Regions from separate parts of the Streptococcus sp. 32226D021BW genome, predicted to be linked through region 1. Evidence: predicted binding sites of a transcription regulator. Region 1 holds the regulator's gene; the other holds the start of a gene.
What was found. The regulator HrcA, encoded in region 1, represses chaperone genes, less so after heat shock. The targets are predictions, from matches to a motif close to TTAGCACTCNNNNNNNNNGAGTGCTAA.

Region 1 (8,940 bases):
GATGTCGAATGTTACTTCGATTTGTGGAATACCACGAGGTGCTGCAGGGATATCAGTCAATTGGAAGCGACCAAGAGTCTTGTTGTCTGCTGCCATTGGACGCTCACCTTGAAGCACGTGGATATCAACAGCTGGCTGGTTATCTGCCGCAGTTGAGAAGACCTGTGATTTAGAAGTTGGGATTGTTGTGTTACGGTCAATGAGTTTTGTAAATACACCACCCATTGTTTCGATACCAAGTGACAATGGTGTTACGTCAAGAAGAACAACATCTTTGACATCACCAGTGATGACACCACCTTGGATTGCCGCACCCATAGCAACCACTTCATCAGGGTTTACAGATTTGTTTGGCTCTTTACCTGTTTCAGCTTTTACAGCTTCTACAACGGCTGGGATACGAGTTGAACCACCGACAAGGATAACTTCGTCAATTTCTGACAAGCTGAGACCTGCATCTGACAGAGCTTGACGAACAGGAATTTTTGTACGTTCTACAAGGTCGTAAGTCAATTCGTCAAATTTCGCACGAGTCAATGTCATTTCCAAGTGAAGCGGACCTGCTGCACCTGCAGTGATAAACGGCAAGCTGATTTGAGTTGAAGTTACACCTGAAAGGTCTTTCTTCGCTTTTTCAGCCGCATCTTTCAAACGTTGAAGGGCCATCTTGTCAGCTGACAAGTCGATACCGTTTTCTTTCTTGAACTCTGCTACCATGTGATCGATAATCTTTTGGTCAAAGTCGTCACCACCGAGCTTGTTATCACCTGCTGTTGCAAGTACATCAAAGACACCGTCACCAAGTTCAAGGATAGATACGTCGAAAGTACCTCCACCAAGGTCGAATACCAAGATTTTTTCATCTTTGTCAGTCTTGTCCAAACCGTAAGCAAGGGCTGCTGCAGTTGGTTCGTTGACGATACGTTCTACTTCAAGACCTGCGATTTTACCAGCGTCTTTGGTTGCTTGACGTTGGGCATCGTTGAAGTAAGCAGGAACCGTGATAACGGCTTTGGTTACTTTTTCACCAAGGTACTCTTCAGCGTAGCCTTTCAAGTATTGAAGAATCATAGCTGAGATTTCTTGTGGTGTGTATTCTTTACCGTTTGCTGAAACTTTTTCAGAAGTTCCCATTTTTGATTTGATAGAGATGATGGTATCTGGGTTGGTTACTGCTTGGCGTTTTGCCGCATCACCAACGATGATTTCACCATTTTTGAAAGATACAACAGACGGAGTTGTGCGGTTCCCTTCTGGGTTTGCGATAATTTTTGATTCAGTTCCTTCAAGAACTGCAACTGCTGAGTTTGTTGTACCTAAGTCAATACCGATAATTTTAGACATGTGTGTTACCTCTTATTTTAGTTTTCTTTTATTCATTCATAGTTTACCGTCATTGCAGACGAGGTTTTTTCATAGTTTTCGAGTAACTCCTGTCGCTTTAGCGACCTTAGAGTTACCGACACAAAGTTTGCCCAAGAGCTAGGAGCCTAGCGACGAAGCGATTGGTTGCAAACTACTGTGCACGACATCTCGGTCAGGATTCTTTCTTTTTTGGGGAAATAGCAGAGCGACTACTCAGACACCACTACCATAGCCGGTCTCAGCAAGCGTTCATGCAACTTGTAGCCTTTTTGGAAGACTTGTGCAATGTGTTCTGCTGGGCAATCGTCTGTAGCTGGGACTGTTTGAATAGCCATGTGAAGATTTGAGTCAAAGACATCTGTTGCGACTTCCTCCACCCCTTCTTCTTTAAGGGCTTGGATCAAGCTTTCCTGTACCATTTCCAAACCTTTTTTAACATCTTCTGTCAAGCCTTCGACTTGAAGGGCACGCTCCAAGTTATCCAAACTCGGCAAGATTTTCTTGGCCAAGTCTTGCGAACGGTAACGTTGAATGGTTTGGCGTTCCTCGTTGGCACGGCGTTGGATATTTTGCATTTCAGCGTGGGCACGAAGGTACTTATTTTCAAATTCCTCTGCCCGCTCATTTGCCAAATCCAATTCTGATTTTTCAGGTGTCTCCACAACTTCTTCTGTTGCTTCAACCTCTTCTACGATTTCTTCGTTTTTGATTTCTTCTGACAAAACATTCTCCTTCTAATTGACTTCATAATGATTACTACTTAAATATCTGTAATAATCGGTTAATTTCATAAATAGGACGCGGCTGATGATGTTGATCAAGCTCATCTGCCTACGATAGTCCATATCAACAGGACCGAGCAAACTCATCTGGGCCATACCCCGATAGGGGATTGGAAAGCGGTGATGAATGACCGTCACATCTGCAAGTGCAGGATCACGATGTTCTGCCACAGAAATGCTGGTCTGCTGGTCGGGTGCCAAGCCCTGCCGCAACTCTGGTGCTAATAGCTGTGCGTTATCCAAGAGTTGGTAGGTGGCGAGATTGCCATAGGTCAGCGAGGCAACTTTTCCACTGATAAAGACTGATTCTTGGAAGAGATTGGAAAAGATGTAATCCATTAAATCCAAGACATTGTCCGTCGTGGTAAAGTAACGCTGCACCACTTGGGGAATCTCCGTCCGCAGCTTGTAGTGGATAGCCAAGACCGTCTGGTCAACGAAACGTTCATCCACCAGGCGTTTGAGCACTTCCAAGTCCCTGGTCAAAAAGTTCTTGGGAATGGCAAACTGGACAGTAACTGGTTTGGACTGGTCCAAGGTCAAGACTGCCAGAGCATCGTGACTACTGAGCTGTACGATGTCAAAGGAAGTCAGCTGCTGACTGGTCGGCTCCACATCTAAAATGACCGAGGTGTATCCTGTCAAATCCGCTAGGACCTGACTTGCCCGCTCCAAGATGTCTTCTAGCTTGAAGGCTTCAAAGTCGAAGGCCTTGACCACCTGATAAACATCTTCTTCATTGATGTGTTCCAGATTGAGCGAGTGGTTGACAAAGTATTGAAAACCAGCCCGACTGGGCATCCGACCACTTGATGTGTGGGCCTTTTCCAGCAAACCCAACTGCTCTAGCTTAGCCATATCATTACGAATGGTAGCCGAACTTGAAGCAATCATTTCCTGCAAGGCCTTAGAACCAACTGGCTCATGATGACGCGTAAACAATTCAACAATCAGATTCAAAATATCATTTTGACGTTGGGTAATCATCTCCGCTCCTTTCATGAACACTGTTTTAGTTACGCTCAATAAAAATCGACAGTAGCCTAGGAAGCGAGGCCGAATGTAGAACTCTGCTACTTTCCTAACTCTAGGTAGCAGGCTGAAATCCTCCACTGGAGAATTTCACTCACACAGGCAAGCTGACAACGGATAGTGTTGATTTTTGAAGAGCGTTAGCACTCTATGATGTCGAGTGCTAACCTATATACTCCCATTATACGCCGAAAAAATGGATTGTCAAGAGAAAAAGACAAAAAATTAGCACTCTTTTGCTTAGAGTGCTAAAAATCAGTCTGAGGACCTAGTTACTCTTTACCATACGATAAAAACGGGTACCTAGTAATAATAAAAGTGGAATATAAATGATAGAAATACCTAAGACAAAAGCTGGATGAGAACGCATATTCATCCCTAATAGAATGAAATACAGTCCCAAAGATAGCAAATAGCGTCTTTGGAAGATTGTTTTCACAAACTCTACCTTACTTTCCCTATCACCATATAATTCAAGCTCCCCCATCTTCGCAGGTTTCCTAAAAATATTGAAATTTTGGCAGGATACGACAAACTCCCATCCATAATCCTCGTACATACGCAAATAGGAGTCTCGGTCTTTATTTTTTGATTCCTTAAAATCAACCTGATACACAACCTCTTCTGGCTGGCATTTTTCAAAATGATAAAAGAAGAGCCAGCTAATCTTAACTAGTTTCCACCCTTGTTGATGCATCTCACTGAGATAGCTTGCCTGCTGACTGAAATCTGTGATAAAAAATACCTTACACTCTGTCTTAGTCTCCATAACTTTCCCCCTTACTATTTCGATAGAGCCGTTCAATTCGAGCCAATTCTATGTCTAAAATTTCTCGACCTGTTTCTGTTATCCGATAAAACTTCCGCTTGTCTTCTTCTCTGACAAAGGCAATCAGGCCGTCTTTCTCCATTTTCGACAGGGTGCCGTACATGGTTCCAGGGCTAATCACGACTTGCCCTGCCGTGACTTGCTTGGTCTTTTGCGTAATATCATAGCCATGCCGTTCTTCCTGTAAATGAAAGAGAATATAGAAGGCTGTTTCTGTCATGGGGACATAGACCCGTTTTAATTTGTCGTCCATAGAATCCTTTCGTATTGCGATACATCGAACTTCGATATACAAATTATATCGCACTTCGATATAGTTGTCAACAAAAAAATCAGAGAAATCTCCCTGATTTCATATCTTTATTTCCCTTGGGCAATCAATTCTGCTCCACGTTTTCGGTAGGATAGGTCGCCAACTGCTTCAATTAAAAGCTTGCCATTTTCGTATTTGAGGACGGTGATTGAGCCGTTATCGAGAAAGACATTGGCACCACGCTCTGGCTCCAACAGATGAGCCAGGGTTGCAATGGTCATACCATGACTGACCACAAGGGCATTGCCTCCGCCTTGTTTTTCCAAGTCTTGGGCGATGGATTCAAAGCCTGTCAAAATGCGGTCACGCAAGACTTTCCAAGACTCTGCCCAGCCAGCTGTGTCTGCTTCTTGAATACCTGCTGCGATTTCCTCAAAGGACATGCCTGTCGCATCAACTGTCCCTTTCAAACGAGGCAGGACACCTTGGAAAAGCTCGGCATCATACATGCCCTCAAAACTACCGAAACACCATTCGCGGATACGCTTGTCTTGGTAATAAGGAATTTTTCCCAAAATTCCCAACTCACGCTGTGCAATAGTAATGGTCTGAACAGTCCGTCCCAGGTCACTGGATACAGCAACCTTGAAATCAAGCCCTGCATCCTTGAGCCCCAAGCCCAATTCACGAATCCCTTCCTCACCAGCCTTGGTCAGCGGCGTATCACACCAGCCCTGCACGCGCCCAATGGTATTAAACATGGTTTTCCCGTGACGAGAAATATATAATCTTACGTCTGCCATTCCTTTTTCTCCTTGTCATTTCTTACTATATAGTATAACAAAAAACCGACTGCTTGTGGCAATCGGTCTACGTTTTTTAGTTCTTAAAGCTATGAATCGGTGCTGGAATTTGTCCACCACGATTGATAAAGTCCACAGAAGAAGCCTGATTGACCTTCATAACAGGAGCTGTTCCCAGCAGTCCACCGAATTCGATCATGTCCCCTTCTTTTCCAAGTGGAATAATACGAACCGCGGTTGTCTTCTGGTTGATAACCCCAATGGCAGCCTCATCCGCAATCATAGCTGCAATGGTTTCAGCAGGCGTTGTTTCTGGAATGGCAATCATGTCCAAACCAACAGAACAGATAGCTGTCATAGCTTCCAATTTTTCTAGGTTAAGTGAGCCATTTTGCACCGCTGCAATCATGCCCTCGTCCTCAGAAACAGGGATGAAGGCACCTGACAAACCACCGACTTGGTTGCAGGCCATGACTCCACCCTTTTTGACTGCGTCATTGAGCAGAGCAAGGGCAGCAGTCGTTCCGTGCGTACCAACGGTTTCTAAGCCCATTTCCTCCAAAACCCGTGCTACTGAGTCCCCGACAGCAGGTGTTGGAGCAAGTGAGAGGTCAACGATACCAAATTTAACACCCAAACGTTCGCTGGCCATATTGCCGACCAACTGACCGATACGGGTAATCTTGAAAGCCGTCTTCTTGACGGTCTCCGCCACCACATCAAAGCTCTCACCACGCACTTTTTCAAGGGCACGCTTGACCACACCAGGACCAGACACGCCGACGTTGATGACCACATCCGCCTCGCCGACACCGTGGAAGGCACCTGCCATAAAGGGATTGTCCTCGACCGCATTGGCAAAGACCACAAGTTTTGCCGCCCCCATATCAGAAGCCTCCGCCGTTTCCTTGATGATCCGCCCCATGTCCCGCACAGCTGTCATATTGATACCCGTCTTGGTCGAGCCGATGTTGACCGACGAGCAGACTTTTGTCGTTTGGGCCAATGCCTGCGGTATAGAGTTGATGAGGATTTCATCTCCTTTTTGGTAGCCCTTTTGAACCAGAGCTGAAAAACCTCCGATAAAATCGATGCCGATCTCATGAGCCGCCTTATCCAAGGCATGAGCCAGGGGAAGATAATCCGTGGCATCCGTCGCTGCACCAATCAAAGCAATAGGCGTTACTGATACACGTTTATTGACAATGGGAATACCTAGCTCTGCCGCAATCTCATCACCGACCGCTACCAAGTTCTTGGCCTTTGTGACAATCTTGGTATACACTTTCTCAGCAGCTTTCTCAATATCCGCATCAATACAGTCCAAGAGGGAAATTCCCATGGTGATGGTCCGAATATCGAAATTCTGCTCCTCAATCATTTCAATGGTTTCTCTAACCTGTCTAATATCCATGAAACCTCTCCTTACAAGTTGTGCATAGCATCAAAAATCGCCGCACTTTGAATGTTGATTTTCACGTTCAAACCCTGACCAAAAGCATCCAACTCCGAACGTAACTGAGTGAAATCTTTCTTCTCATCTGACGACACCACCGCCATCATGGTAAAATACTCATCCAAAACTGTCTGGGAAATATCATCAATATTAAGCCCTAACTCCGCAATCTTAGTCGCAACACCCGCAACAATTCCTGACTTGTCCTTACCGACAACTGTAACAATAGCTTTCATCTGAACACCTCTTCTAAATTTTCATTTATTTTATCATAAATACACAGAAAAAGGTACAAATCTTTTGATTTCTACCTGTATCGTACGTTTTTACAACTTCAACTGTTTCTTCTATTCGGCCACGGCTAGAGTTGCCTAGTTTTTAAGTTGCAAACTTTCTATTTCTACCAGTCTGTGATACACTAGTGTCACCGAATTCTATTATTTGTTGGTGGCGACAAGCTACCAACCTTTCTTTTGTTCAGAAAGGACACTTATGAAGATTATCAAGCAATTGTGGTGGTTCTTTTCCCTTGAGAAAAAGGCCTACCTGATTGGGATTTTATCACTCTGTTTGGTCAGCGTCCTCAATCTCCTTCCCGCTTCTATCATGGGGCAGTTGATTGACCAGATTGCCAGCAATCAGTTGACGGACAGCAACCTGCTACTCGGTGTCGCTGGGCTAGTTTTATCAGCCGTAGCTATGTACGGTCTTCGTTATGTTTGGCGGATGAATATCCTAGCGACCTCCTATCGGCTAGGAAAAATCATGAGGGCTCGGCTGTTTGACCACTTTATGCACCTATCTCCTTCCTTTTTTCAGCAACATCGAACAGGGGATTTAATGGCCCACGCGACTAATGACATCAATGCCTTAACACGACTAGCTGGCGGCGGTGTCATGTCCTTTGTCGATGCAACGGTCACAGCCTTGGTTACCTTAATCACGATGAGTGTGAGCATTTCCTGGCAGATGACCTTAGTTGCAATCCTACCCCTGCCCTTCATGACTTTAACCACTAATTTTTTAGGCCGTCGCACTCATGAAAATTTCAAGGCTTCACAGGCAGCCTTTTCAGAGCTTAACAACAAGGTACAGGAAGCTGTTTCTGGTATAAAAGTTACTAAATCCTTTGGCTACCAAGAACAAGAAACAGCTGCTTTTCAGGAAGTCAACCAAGCCGCCTTCTTGCAGAATATCAAAACCATGCGGTACGATGCCCTGTTCAACCCCGCCGTCCTATTTTTTATTGGCCTGTCCTACCTGCTGACCCTTCTGGTCGGCTCTCACTTCATCTCGCAAGGTCAGGTCAGTCTGGGCCAACTAGTAACCTTCATGACCTACTTGGACCTCCTAGTCTGGCCTCTCATGGCAATCGGTTTTTTGGTCAATATTAGCCAGCGTGGTGATGTATCTTACAATCGGATTCAGACCCTTCTCAGTATTTCCTCAGAGGTCATTGAAACAGACCAACCACTACCTGCACCGAACAATGGAGAGATTGCCTATGAGGTTAACGAGTTTGCCTACGATAGCACTCCAGTACTCCAAGATATCCAGTTTCAGATCAAAAAAGGGCAGACGATTGGCCTGGTGGGTCCAACAGGCTCTGGGAAGACCAGCCTGCTCAAACTCCTGATGCGAGAATACGACGTGGCTCATGGGCAAATCTTGCTCAATCAGGAAAATATCAAGAACTACAGGCTGGCTGATTTGCGACGGTTGATTGGCTATGTTCCCCAGGACCAGTTCCTCTTTGCAATCAGCGTAGCTGAGAATATCCGCTTTGGCAATCCAGATCTGCCTCTAGAACAGGTGGAAGAGGCTGTCAAAGCTGTCCATGTCTATGAGGATATCCAGGATATGCCGGATCGCTTTGACACCATGGTTGGCGAGAAGGGGATTTCCCTTTCTGGCGGACAAAAGCAACGCTTGGCCATGGCCCGTGCTATGATTCTCAATCCAGATATTCTACTCCTGGACGATTCGCTCTCAGCAGTGGACGCCAAGACAGAGCACGCTATTCTTGAAACCATTAAGCAAGAACGACTGGGTAAGACAACCATTATCACCGCCCACCGTCTGTCAGCCATTGTCCATGCGGATTTGATTTTGGTCCTGGAAGATGGGAAAATCGTAGAACGAGGTCGTCACCAAGACCTACTGGATGAAAAAGGCTGGTACTACGATACCTATATGATGCAGCAGTTAGAAAGTGAGGAAAGCGATCGTGACTAAGAACAAGCAAACCAGTGTTTTTTGGCGACTCCTGTCCTATCTTAAATCCTATCGACTGCTGACAATCCTTGCCCTCAGCTTTTTGTTGCTGACCACTCTTGTTCGCAGTCTAATTCCCCTTCTGGCTTCTTACTTTATAGACCACTATATTTCCTCGATTTCTGAGACTGCTGTGGCTATTCTAG
Region 2 (8,940 bases), on a different contig from region 1:
CCTGTATATATTTTTTATTTTTGGTGATAAGGCATTGGTGACAACCCCTATCTGTGTGTACTTTTGCAACAATTGTCAGCACGTCCCTGTACACTCTTGAGAGACCAAAAGTAAAAAGTACCGTCTAATATGATACCACAGCTAGAAGACCTTGTCAAATAGATATGTTTGAAATTTCCAAGAAAAAACACAGCCCTTCAGCTGTGTCATTTCTGTATTTTCTAATAGCCCATACCCATTCCGTCCATACCTTGTGGCATAGCTGGAGTCGATGGTTCTGGTTTGTTGGCAACAACTGCTTCCGTTGTCAAAATCAAGCTGGCTACGGAAGCCGCATTTTGAAGAGCAGAACGAGTAACTTTAACAGGGTCAATAATTCCTGCCTCAATCATATTCACCCACTCACCTGTCGCAGCATTAAAGCCTGTTCCAAGCTCAGAATTCTTCAATTTATCAATGATAACTGAACCTTCATAGCCTGCGTTATAGGCAATCTGGCGCACTGGTTCTTCCAAGGCGCGCAGGACAATATTGCGTCCTGTTTCATCATCACCGGTCAATTCAAGCTTGGCTACGCTATCAATAACATTGACAAGAGCTGTACCACCACCAGCAACGATTCCTTCTTCAACTGCTGCACGTGTTGCATTGAGGGCATCTTCGATACGGAGCTTCATTTCTTTCAACTCAGTTTCCGTTGCGGCACCTACTTTGATAACCGCAACACCGCCAGACAATTTTGCCAAACGCTCTTGTAATTTTTCACGATCAAATTCTGAAGTTGTTCCCTCAATTTGTGACTTGATTACGGCGACACGGTTGGCAATGGCTTCTGGATTGCCAGCACCTTCAACAATAGTTGTACCATCCTTGTCAACCACAACCTTGGCAGCTTGACCAAGGGCTTCAATAGTCGCGTCTTTCAAGTCCAAACCAAGGTCTTCTGTAATAACTGTACCACCTGTCAAGATTGCGATGTCTTCCAACATAGCTTTACGACGGTCGCCAAAGCCTGGCGCCTTAACAGCAACAACGTTGAAAGTACCACGAATCTTATTGAGAACAAGGGTAGGAAGTGCTTCACCATCCACATCGTCAGCAATAATCAAAAGCGGACGGTTGGTCTGAAGAATGCTTTCCAAGAGTGGCAAAATATCCTGAATATGAGAAATTTTCTTATCTGTAATCAAGATGAATGGATTTTCAAGTTCAGCTACCATCTTTTCATTATCTGTTACCATGTATTGTGACAGATAACCACGGTCGAATTGCATACCTTCAACCACATCCAACTCAGTTTCCATACCGCGAGATTCTTCGATAGTGATTACGCCGTCTGTTCCCACGCGCTCCATGGCTTCGGAAATGTATTCACCCACTTTTTCAGATCGTGAAGATACCGCTGCAACTTGAGCAATTTCAGCTTTATTGGATACAGGACTTGCTTGTGCTTTCAAGGCTTCAACCGCAGTCGCAACTGCTGCTTCAATCCCACGACGAATTCCGATTGGGTTGGCACCTGCTGTTACGTTTTTCAAGCCTTCACGTACGATAGCCTGGGTCAATACAGTAGCAGTTGTTGTACCGTCACCAGCAATGTCATTGGTTTTTGATGCCACTTCGGATACCAACTTAGCACCCATATTTTCAAAATGGTCTTCCAATTCAATTTCTTTGGCAATGGTTACACCATCATTTGTAATGAGTGGTGAGCCATAAGCCTTTTCCAAGACAACATTGCGACCTTTTGGACCCAAGGTTACTTTGACTGTATCAGCCAAAATATCAACACCACGGACCATGCTCTCGCGTGCATCTGCTGCAAATTTAATTTCTTTTGCCATAATTATACCCTCCCGCCTAAATCAATAAAAAATCCTATTTCACATTTCTTACAATTCCACAAGCGGGTTCAAATCCTTTTCTATAAGTTTCTTATTCAACGATTGCTAAAATATCAGCTTCACGAATGATGTGAACGGTCTGGTCACCGTCTTTGACTTCCAAGCCTGCATGAGCATCAATCAACACTGTGTCACCAACTGCCACAGCAGGAGCAACCAGATCTCCGTTCAAGGTACGAATCCCTTGTCCAATCGCTAGGACACTTGCTTCTTTTGTCTTTTCTTGGCTTGCACCTGCAAGGACAAAACCACCAACTGTTTGTTCTTTTTCTTCAATTTTTACGACGATACGATCGCCCAATGGTTTCAACATGGTATTACCTCCTGGTCTTTTTAGCACTCTTTGTATGCGAGTGCTAATTCACATTTCCTATTGTATCACTTGGTCAAAAATAGTCAAGAGAATTCTATTTTAATTTTCCTAAAATCCGTCGCAAGATTGAGGAAACAAAAACCTGTCAATTATAGCAAAACTATGCTATACTATTATTAAAAAGTAAAGGGGATTTATGAAATTTTTTAGAGATTTAAAAACAGATTACCTTGAAAGCCGATTTTCAGCCTACGAAAGTTTTGCAGAATGGTTTTTAAAGCGTAAATTAGGCTTTTGGGGGAAAATGATATTCGCATATCTACTCTGGCTAGTCTGGTGGCTGCTCTTTTCCCACCCTCATTACATCATCTTTTTCTTTTATGGGGTCATCCTATTGTCACTGATTGTTATGCTAGTAGAATGGTGGAAATATAGAAAATGAATAGCAAAAAACGCCAACTTTTGGAGCGTTCAATTAGGGATTAACTAAGACGGACATTCAAAAGCGGTTAAGAAGATACAGATTTTATTTAGTCTGTATCTTTTTTTATTACTTGACTTTATCTGTGTTTAGAGTGATATATAGTGTAAGGAAAATTAAAGGGGATATATACATGACGAAACAAGATTTATTAGAAAGATTACAAGTTGAAACTAGAGCAGGTATCAACTTTTCTAACAAAGCAATTGAATTTGCAAAGGATAGAAAAATTAGTAAAGCATGGCAAATATTAGATATTGCTGAATGTGCTTTAACTTGTACAAATCAAGTACATGATCAATTATGGGACTTAACAAAAGGAAACTTAACCAGTGAAGAATTCGAGATTTTTTGTCAATCAGAGACAGTTTTAACGATTTTTAATCAGGCGGTAAGAACAATAAAATCAGAGAAGAACAAGTAAAAAGACTGATACATGTTTGTACCAGTCTTAATATGACATCCATTATCCATTTACGATAAAACGTTCAATTAATATTTCATATAAACGAGTTTTCTATAACATTCACTTCTTATTTTTAAAATATAATCCTCCATATATGCCCAATCTGGGATCCCATCGTTTGTTACAGGTAGTTTTATTTTTTCTTTTTTTATAGTTTCGGAACTTCCCATATCACTATAATCATACAATCGTTTTAATGTTTTATTTATAACAGACGCTATAAATAACCCATTTAATTTATTAAGATTTTCATTATATAGCAAAATTATAGAAGATCCACCGCCACCTCTTCCTAAAAAGTCTAATTCTTGATAAAACGAACTTCCATCAACAGGACTAACAGTAATACAATTACCTTTATCTAATTTCTCGTGATTAAACGGAATTTTATAACTATCAACACCATTATTAAAATTTCCTGATGATACAAAAGGTACATTACCATCTTCATATTTTTTTACACTTCTACTACTTGGTCTAACAATATTAAACAAGTCATCAATTCTAAAATCTTTCCATTTAATTGTATCTACTTTTTTTAATTTTACCTTTTTTAAATACCTTGAAACATCGCTTGTACTCTCTCTCTCTAGTTTCAAGCCGTTTTATGAAGTTTTCCATATATTCAAAATCAGGTTTACCATCGTTTGTTACGGGTAATTTTATTTTTAACTTTAACGCATCATTTCGTGTAAACTTATTTACATAATCATAATTCATTAATGAAGATTTTTTCTTAAATACAACTGTAAAAAATAATAAACTTTCTCTTGTCCATTGTTCTGTATATTGTAGTGGTTTCAATACTTGAACATGTGAATATCCAACAAAATCATTAGGTTGATAAAAAATGCTGTCAGAAGTTGTTGTGTCGCTAAAGGTAATAACATTCCCTTTTTCTGTTATATCATAGTGAGTAAATCCTCCGACACCATTATCGTAACTTGAATTTACTATGACGGGATTTTCTCCATCTTCCTGCATTAATTCTTTGTTAGTTAGATTATGATTTTTCGTAGGACGAATATCAAATAATTCACTCATATCAAATTCTTTCCAATTTCTAGTATCTATTTTATTCATCTGTATCCCCTAAATTTAAAATTAATGAATGGTGAATTTTATAATGAAGTTAGCCACCCAATGAAAAATAAAAAACCAAGTAAAATCATGTTATCATTAAGTTACCACACTAGAATGAAGGGCATGAATTTACTTGGCATATAAAAATAATAGCACAATTACTGTTAAAGGCAAACATCTGACGTTTAATGAACGAACAAAAATTGAAGTTCTAAAGAGTGAGGGCTACTCGAATCGTAGAATCGCGAAAATCTTAGGAAGAGCACCACAAACAATCCACAATGAGGTGAAACGTGGCACTACACAACAAAAGCGTGTCATTAAAACAATTAAAAAAGGAATACACCTATTATGAATCAAAATATTTCGCTGATACAGGTCAAGTTCGTTACGATAAGCAACGACTTAAGTGTGGACGCAAACCAAAGTGGATGATTTCTGATCAATTTATTAAATGGGCAGATGAAAAGATTTTAAAACACAAGTGGTCTCCGGATGTCGTTGTAAACACTGCAAGAATCGAGGGCTTATTCGACCGTTTTCTTATCCCCTGCACAACCACCTTATATCATTGGATTGATCGTCAGATATTAAAAACACGCAACATCGATTTACTCGAAAAGGTATCGCGTAAGAACAACACAAAGAATCAAAGAACGAAAAGCAACAAACGGATACTCGGAAAGTCAATTAATGAACGTCCAGTTGAGGTAGACAGTCGAACGACATTTGGTCATTGGGAAATTGATACAGTAATTGGGAAGAAGAATAAAAATGAACCTGTCATCGTGACTTTGGTCGAACGAAAAACTAGGTTTGAAGTCTTATTAAAAGCGAATGGAAAAACAGTAAAAGACATCGAAGAAGCGATAGAGGAGCTGTATACTACTAATCCTGAAGTGTTTAAGAAACTGTTTCAAACGATAACAGCTGATAATGGGTCTGAATTTGCATCGTTATCGGAATACTTAGCAGATGAAGTAGACGTATATTTTGCTCATCCCTATGCCTCATGGGAGCGAGGGACAAGTGAAAATTTACATAAGATAATCCGAAGGTTTTTGCCGAAAGGGGCTTCATTGAAGGATATCACAAAAGAAGAATTGCTTAGAATACAAAGATGGATGAATCAATTTCCAAGGAAAATATTAAACTACCAGACACCTCACAGTTTGATGTTGAAAGAAATGAAACGATTAGGACTAAAAAATAACGTAGCGATTTGACAACGAGCTTCGGTTGATATGAATTAACGAATGGGACCGACAGGCAGCGCCAGTCGGTCAATCCAGACTATCATATCAACTCTCGTCATCAAACCACTACTAGATAGATGAAATATGTAATTTAAGATAAATGATTAAGTTAGCTATGAGTGGCTAACTTAAACTTGAAATTTTCAAACAGAAAAAAGTAAATTTTCTATTGCCTTAGATTTACCTTAAACATAAAATTATTCTTTAAATTTAACCTTGTATCTATTTTATATTTTTTCCTTTTTGGATTTCCATCAATCCTATAAATGCTATTATTTTTAATATCATAGCTTACAGACCAAATTGTATTAGCATCCTTTCTCTATCATAATCACATCTAAACAGTACAAAAATCTTTTTGATTTCTAAATACTTATCCATATCATCAACTACTTAACAAATTGTAATTTAGCGAATAGTAACTTAATTTTCTTTTTTATTAAACATATGGCGTACTTTATCTATTCGATTATTTGGTCTACGTGATTGAATAACTGGTTCACAAGTAGCAATTTGATAATCTTTTAATTCTGTCAAAAAAACTGCTTGCCCATTTGTATATAGAGTTAAAGTATTACGATATTCATTAATACAACGTACAGGAATATGTCCTGTAAAAATAACTTCATCATTTTTTGATTGACTTGTTTCAATTATTGCACAATGTTTTTGTGCATCATTATATGCACGAGAAAAGTATCCCTGTGGTGTAAAAAGTATAAACGAAAAATATGGCTCTAATAATTGCGTTCCCGCTTTTTTCAATGTTTGTTCAAGTACAATTGGGGCAAGAAAGCGAAAATCCGAGGGAGTACTAACAGGGCTATAATAAACACCATATTCAAAACATATTTTACAATCTGTTACTTTCCAACCATACAAACCTTGCTCCAGTCCATAATTAATACCTTCTCTTACTGCATTTTGGAAACTTTGATTTAAATAACCGAGTGAAACTTTGCTTTCGTACTGTATTCCACTTCCAATTGGAAGTGGAGTTATTGATAATCCAATTGATGCCCAAAATGGATTTGGTGGTACTTCAATATGAATAGTATAATCTGCCTTTTGTAATGGCTTTTCCAAATAAATTACGGTTGGATCTTCGATTCTTATGTTTATGTGATATTTTTCAATCAACAGAGAACAGATAACTTCTAACTGCACTGTTCCTAAAAAAGAAATGACGATTTCATGTGTTATCGTATCAACATAATAACGTAAAAGAGGATCAGTATCTGCAATTTCTGTAAGAGCATCCAATAATTTTTCTCTCTCTTCTATTTTTATCGGTTCAATTCTTGTTCGTAGTATTGGTACAGTCTTGTCATTCCATACATTGCATGGCAAAATCTTTTCATTTCCTATAATATCGTTCAATCTTAATGTATTGTTAGGTATAATAAAAATATCTCCAGAACAAACTATTTTTGTCTGTATCATTTCCCCATTTGAAGGAATATATATTTCTGTAAGTTTCACTTTCTTTTTCGATGGCAATATAATTGTATCTCGTAAGTGTAATGTTCCACTGTAAAGACGCAAATAAACTAATCTTTGCTTATGGTCTGTATATTCAATTTTAAAAACTCTTCCACATAGTTCTGAATCATTCTCATTCATTTCAGAACAAAAAAGATTTGAAATAGCTTCGATGAGTTGTTGAGTCCCTATATTATTTCTAGCACTTCCATGGTATATAGGAAACAACGAACCTTTTTTAACACACCTAGATTCTTCATACGTTAATTCTTGTATAGTCAATTTTTCTCCTACAATATATTTTTCTAAAAGTTTATCATTTTTGGAAATTACAGGATCCCAATCATCTAAATCAATGATATTTTTAATTGATATTTCTGGAGTTAATGTTACATTTTGCATAACAATAATATCATTTGAAAGTTTTTCTTTGATATTTTGATAAATATTATTTAAGTTAATTCCATACTGATCTATTTTATTTATAAAAATAATTGTTGGTATATTCATTTTTTGAAGTGCATGGAATAGTATTCGGGTTTGTGCTTGTACACCATCTTTAGCAGAAATTACTAAAATAGCTCCATCAAGAACAGATAAGGAACGATACACTTCTGTTATAAAATCTGTATGTCCAGGAGTATCTACAATATTGATTTTGTAGTCATTCCAATTAAAAGAAGTAACTGCTGCCTGAATTGTGATTCCACGCTGACGTTCTAAAAACATAGTATCTGTCCTTGTTGTTCCCTTATCTACACTGCCTAATTCTAAAATCGCTCCACTTGTATAAAGCAGACTTTCCGTTAAAGTTGTCTTTCCTGCATCTACATGAGCAAGAATACCAATGTTGATTATTTTCATGGAATTTCCCTCCCTACAAATTTATCTTTTAACTTAAAATCAATATTTACTAATTTTGTTCTTTTAAACTATTCTCAAAATCAATTATCCACTTTTCTAATGTTTCTACTAATGCTAATTGTTGTTTAAACATTTGTTTTCCAACATTAGGAATATGTTGTCTATGAGATTGTCTTTCATTTAGTAATTCTTTTAATTCTAATATCTTTGATTTTATATTAGAAACAAGAATCTTTTTTTGTTCATCATCTACTAAATCTAAATTCGTGATAATAATATTAAAATCCAAATATAGACTAACATCAGAATTTGAAATATCATTCATAAGTTTATTAAAATAATCATTACCTTTGTTAGTAATAGTATATATTGCTTTATCTGGCATATTTCCCTCTTTCTCTTTATGGCTAACAATATATTCTTTTGATTCTAATTGTAATACTTTCTTATAAATAGACTGTTCACTAATTTTTACCCATCTTGGTATATTACGATATTCTATATTTTTTTTAATATCATAAGCACTTTGTGATTTTTGTTTAATAAGTCCTAATAATACCAAATCTATATTTGACATAATCTCTACTCCTTACTTAATATAATCTGTAACGCCAAGTCTATTTCCAAATGGATCTTCAAACTCGACTGCATTACCAGTTCCAATTTTAAAAGGCTCACTCAAAAATTTTATACCATTATTCAACATTTCTTTATAGAAGATTGCAACATCTTCTACTTCAAACCATATTGTAGGCTTTAAATTCTCAAATTTATTTTTGTCTTTTAAAATTATTGCAGGTTCTTCATTTCCAATATTATAAGCAACCATTCCCTTATTAGAGAAATCAAATTTCTTTTTAACCCCAATATTTCCTCATAATATCTTTTTGCTTCTTCCATATTATCTACAGGAAGAAAATAGTTGTCATAATTTTTCATATATTTAATGTTCTCCTCTTTGCTATAAACTACACTACTATATTTTATAGTAGTTATCATTGAAAGTCAATATATAATAAAAAAATAGATTAGTTGCACTGAACTAATCTATTTGTATAACTGCCTGTCGTACAAAAAAGACTGTCATTCAG

Region 2: a site for HrcA is predicted at 2,238-2,264, ahead of groES (co-chaperone GroES). Genes of this name have one in related genera too.

The regions. Positions count from the first base shown of each region.
Region 1 is NZ_JBPPVC010000004.1:8,187-17,126, forward strand. It holds gene dnaK (molecular chaperone DnaK) at 1-1,344, opposite strand, end outside; gene grpE (nucleotide exchange factor GrpE) at 1,575-2,087, opposite strand; gene hrcA (heat-inducible transcriptional repressor HrcA) at 2,100-3,134, opposite strand; gene ACEE44_RS03635 (DUF2812 domain-containing protein) at 3,448-3,948, opposite strand; gene ACEE44_RS03640 (PadR family transcriptional regulator) at 3,938-4,261, opposite strand; gene ACEE44_RS03645 (histidine phosphatase family protein) at 4,369-5,064, opposite strand; gene ACEE44_RS03650 (PFL family protein) at 5,141-6,478, opposite strand; gene ACEE44_RS03655 (ACT domain-containing protein) at 6,490-6,756, opposite strand; gene ACEE44_RS03660 (ABC transporter ATP-binding protein) at 7,013-8,755, shown strand; gene ACEE44_RS03665 (ABC transporter ATP-binding protein) at 8,745-8,940, shown strand, end outside.
Region 2 is NZ_JBPPVC010000013.1:9,705-18,644, forward strand. It holds gene groL (chaperonin GroEL) at 222-1,844, opposite strand; gene groES (co-chaperone GroES) at 1,936-2,217, opposite strand; gene ACEE44_RS08375 (hypothetical protein) at 2,832-3,122, shown strand; gene ACEE44_RS08380 (restriction endonuclease subunit S) at 3,191-3,763, opposite strand; gene ACEE44_RS08385 (restriction endonuclease subunit S) at 3,684-4,247, opposite strand; partial or broken gene ACEE44_RS08390 (IS30 family transposase) at 4,381-5,473, shown strand; gene tet(44) (tetracycline resistance ribosomal protection protein Tet(44)) at 5,927-7,849, opposite strand; gene ACEE44_RS08400 (PadR family transcriptional regulator) at 7,899-8,426, opposite strand; gene ACEE44_RS08405 (VOC family protein) at 8,439-8,678, opposite strand.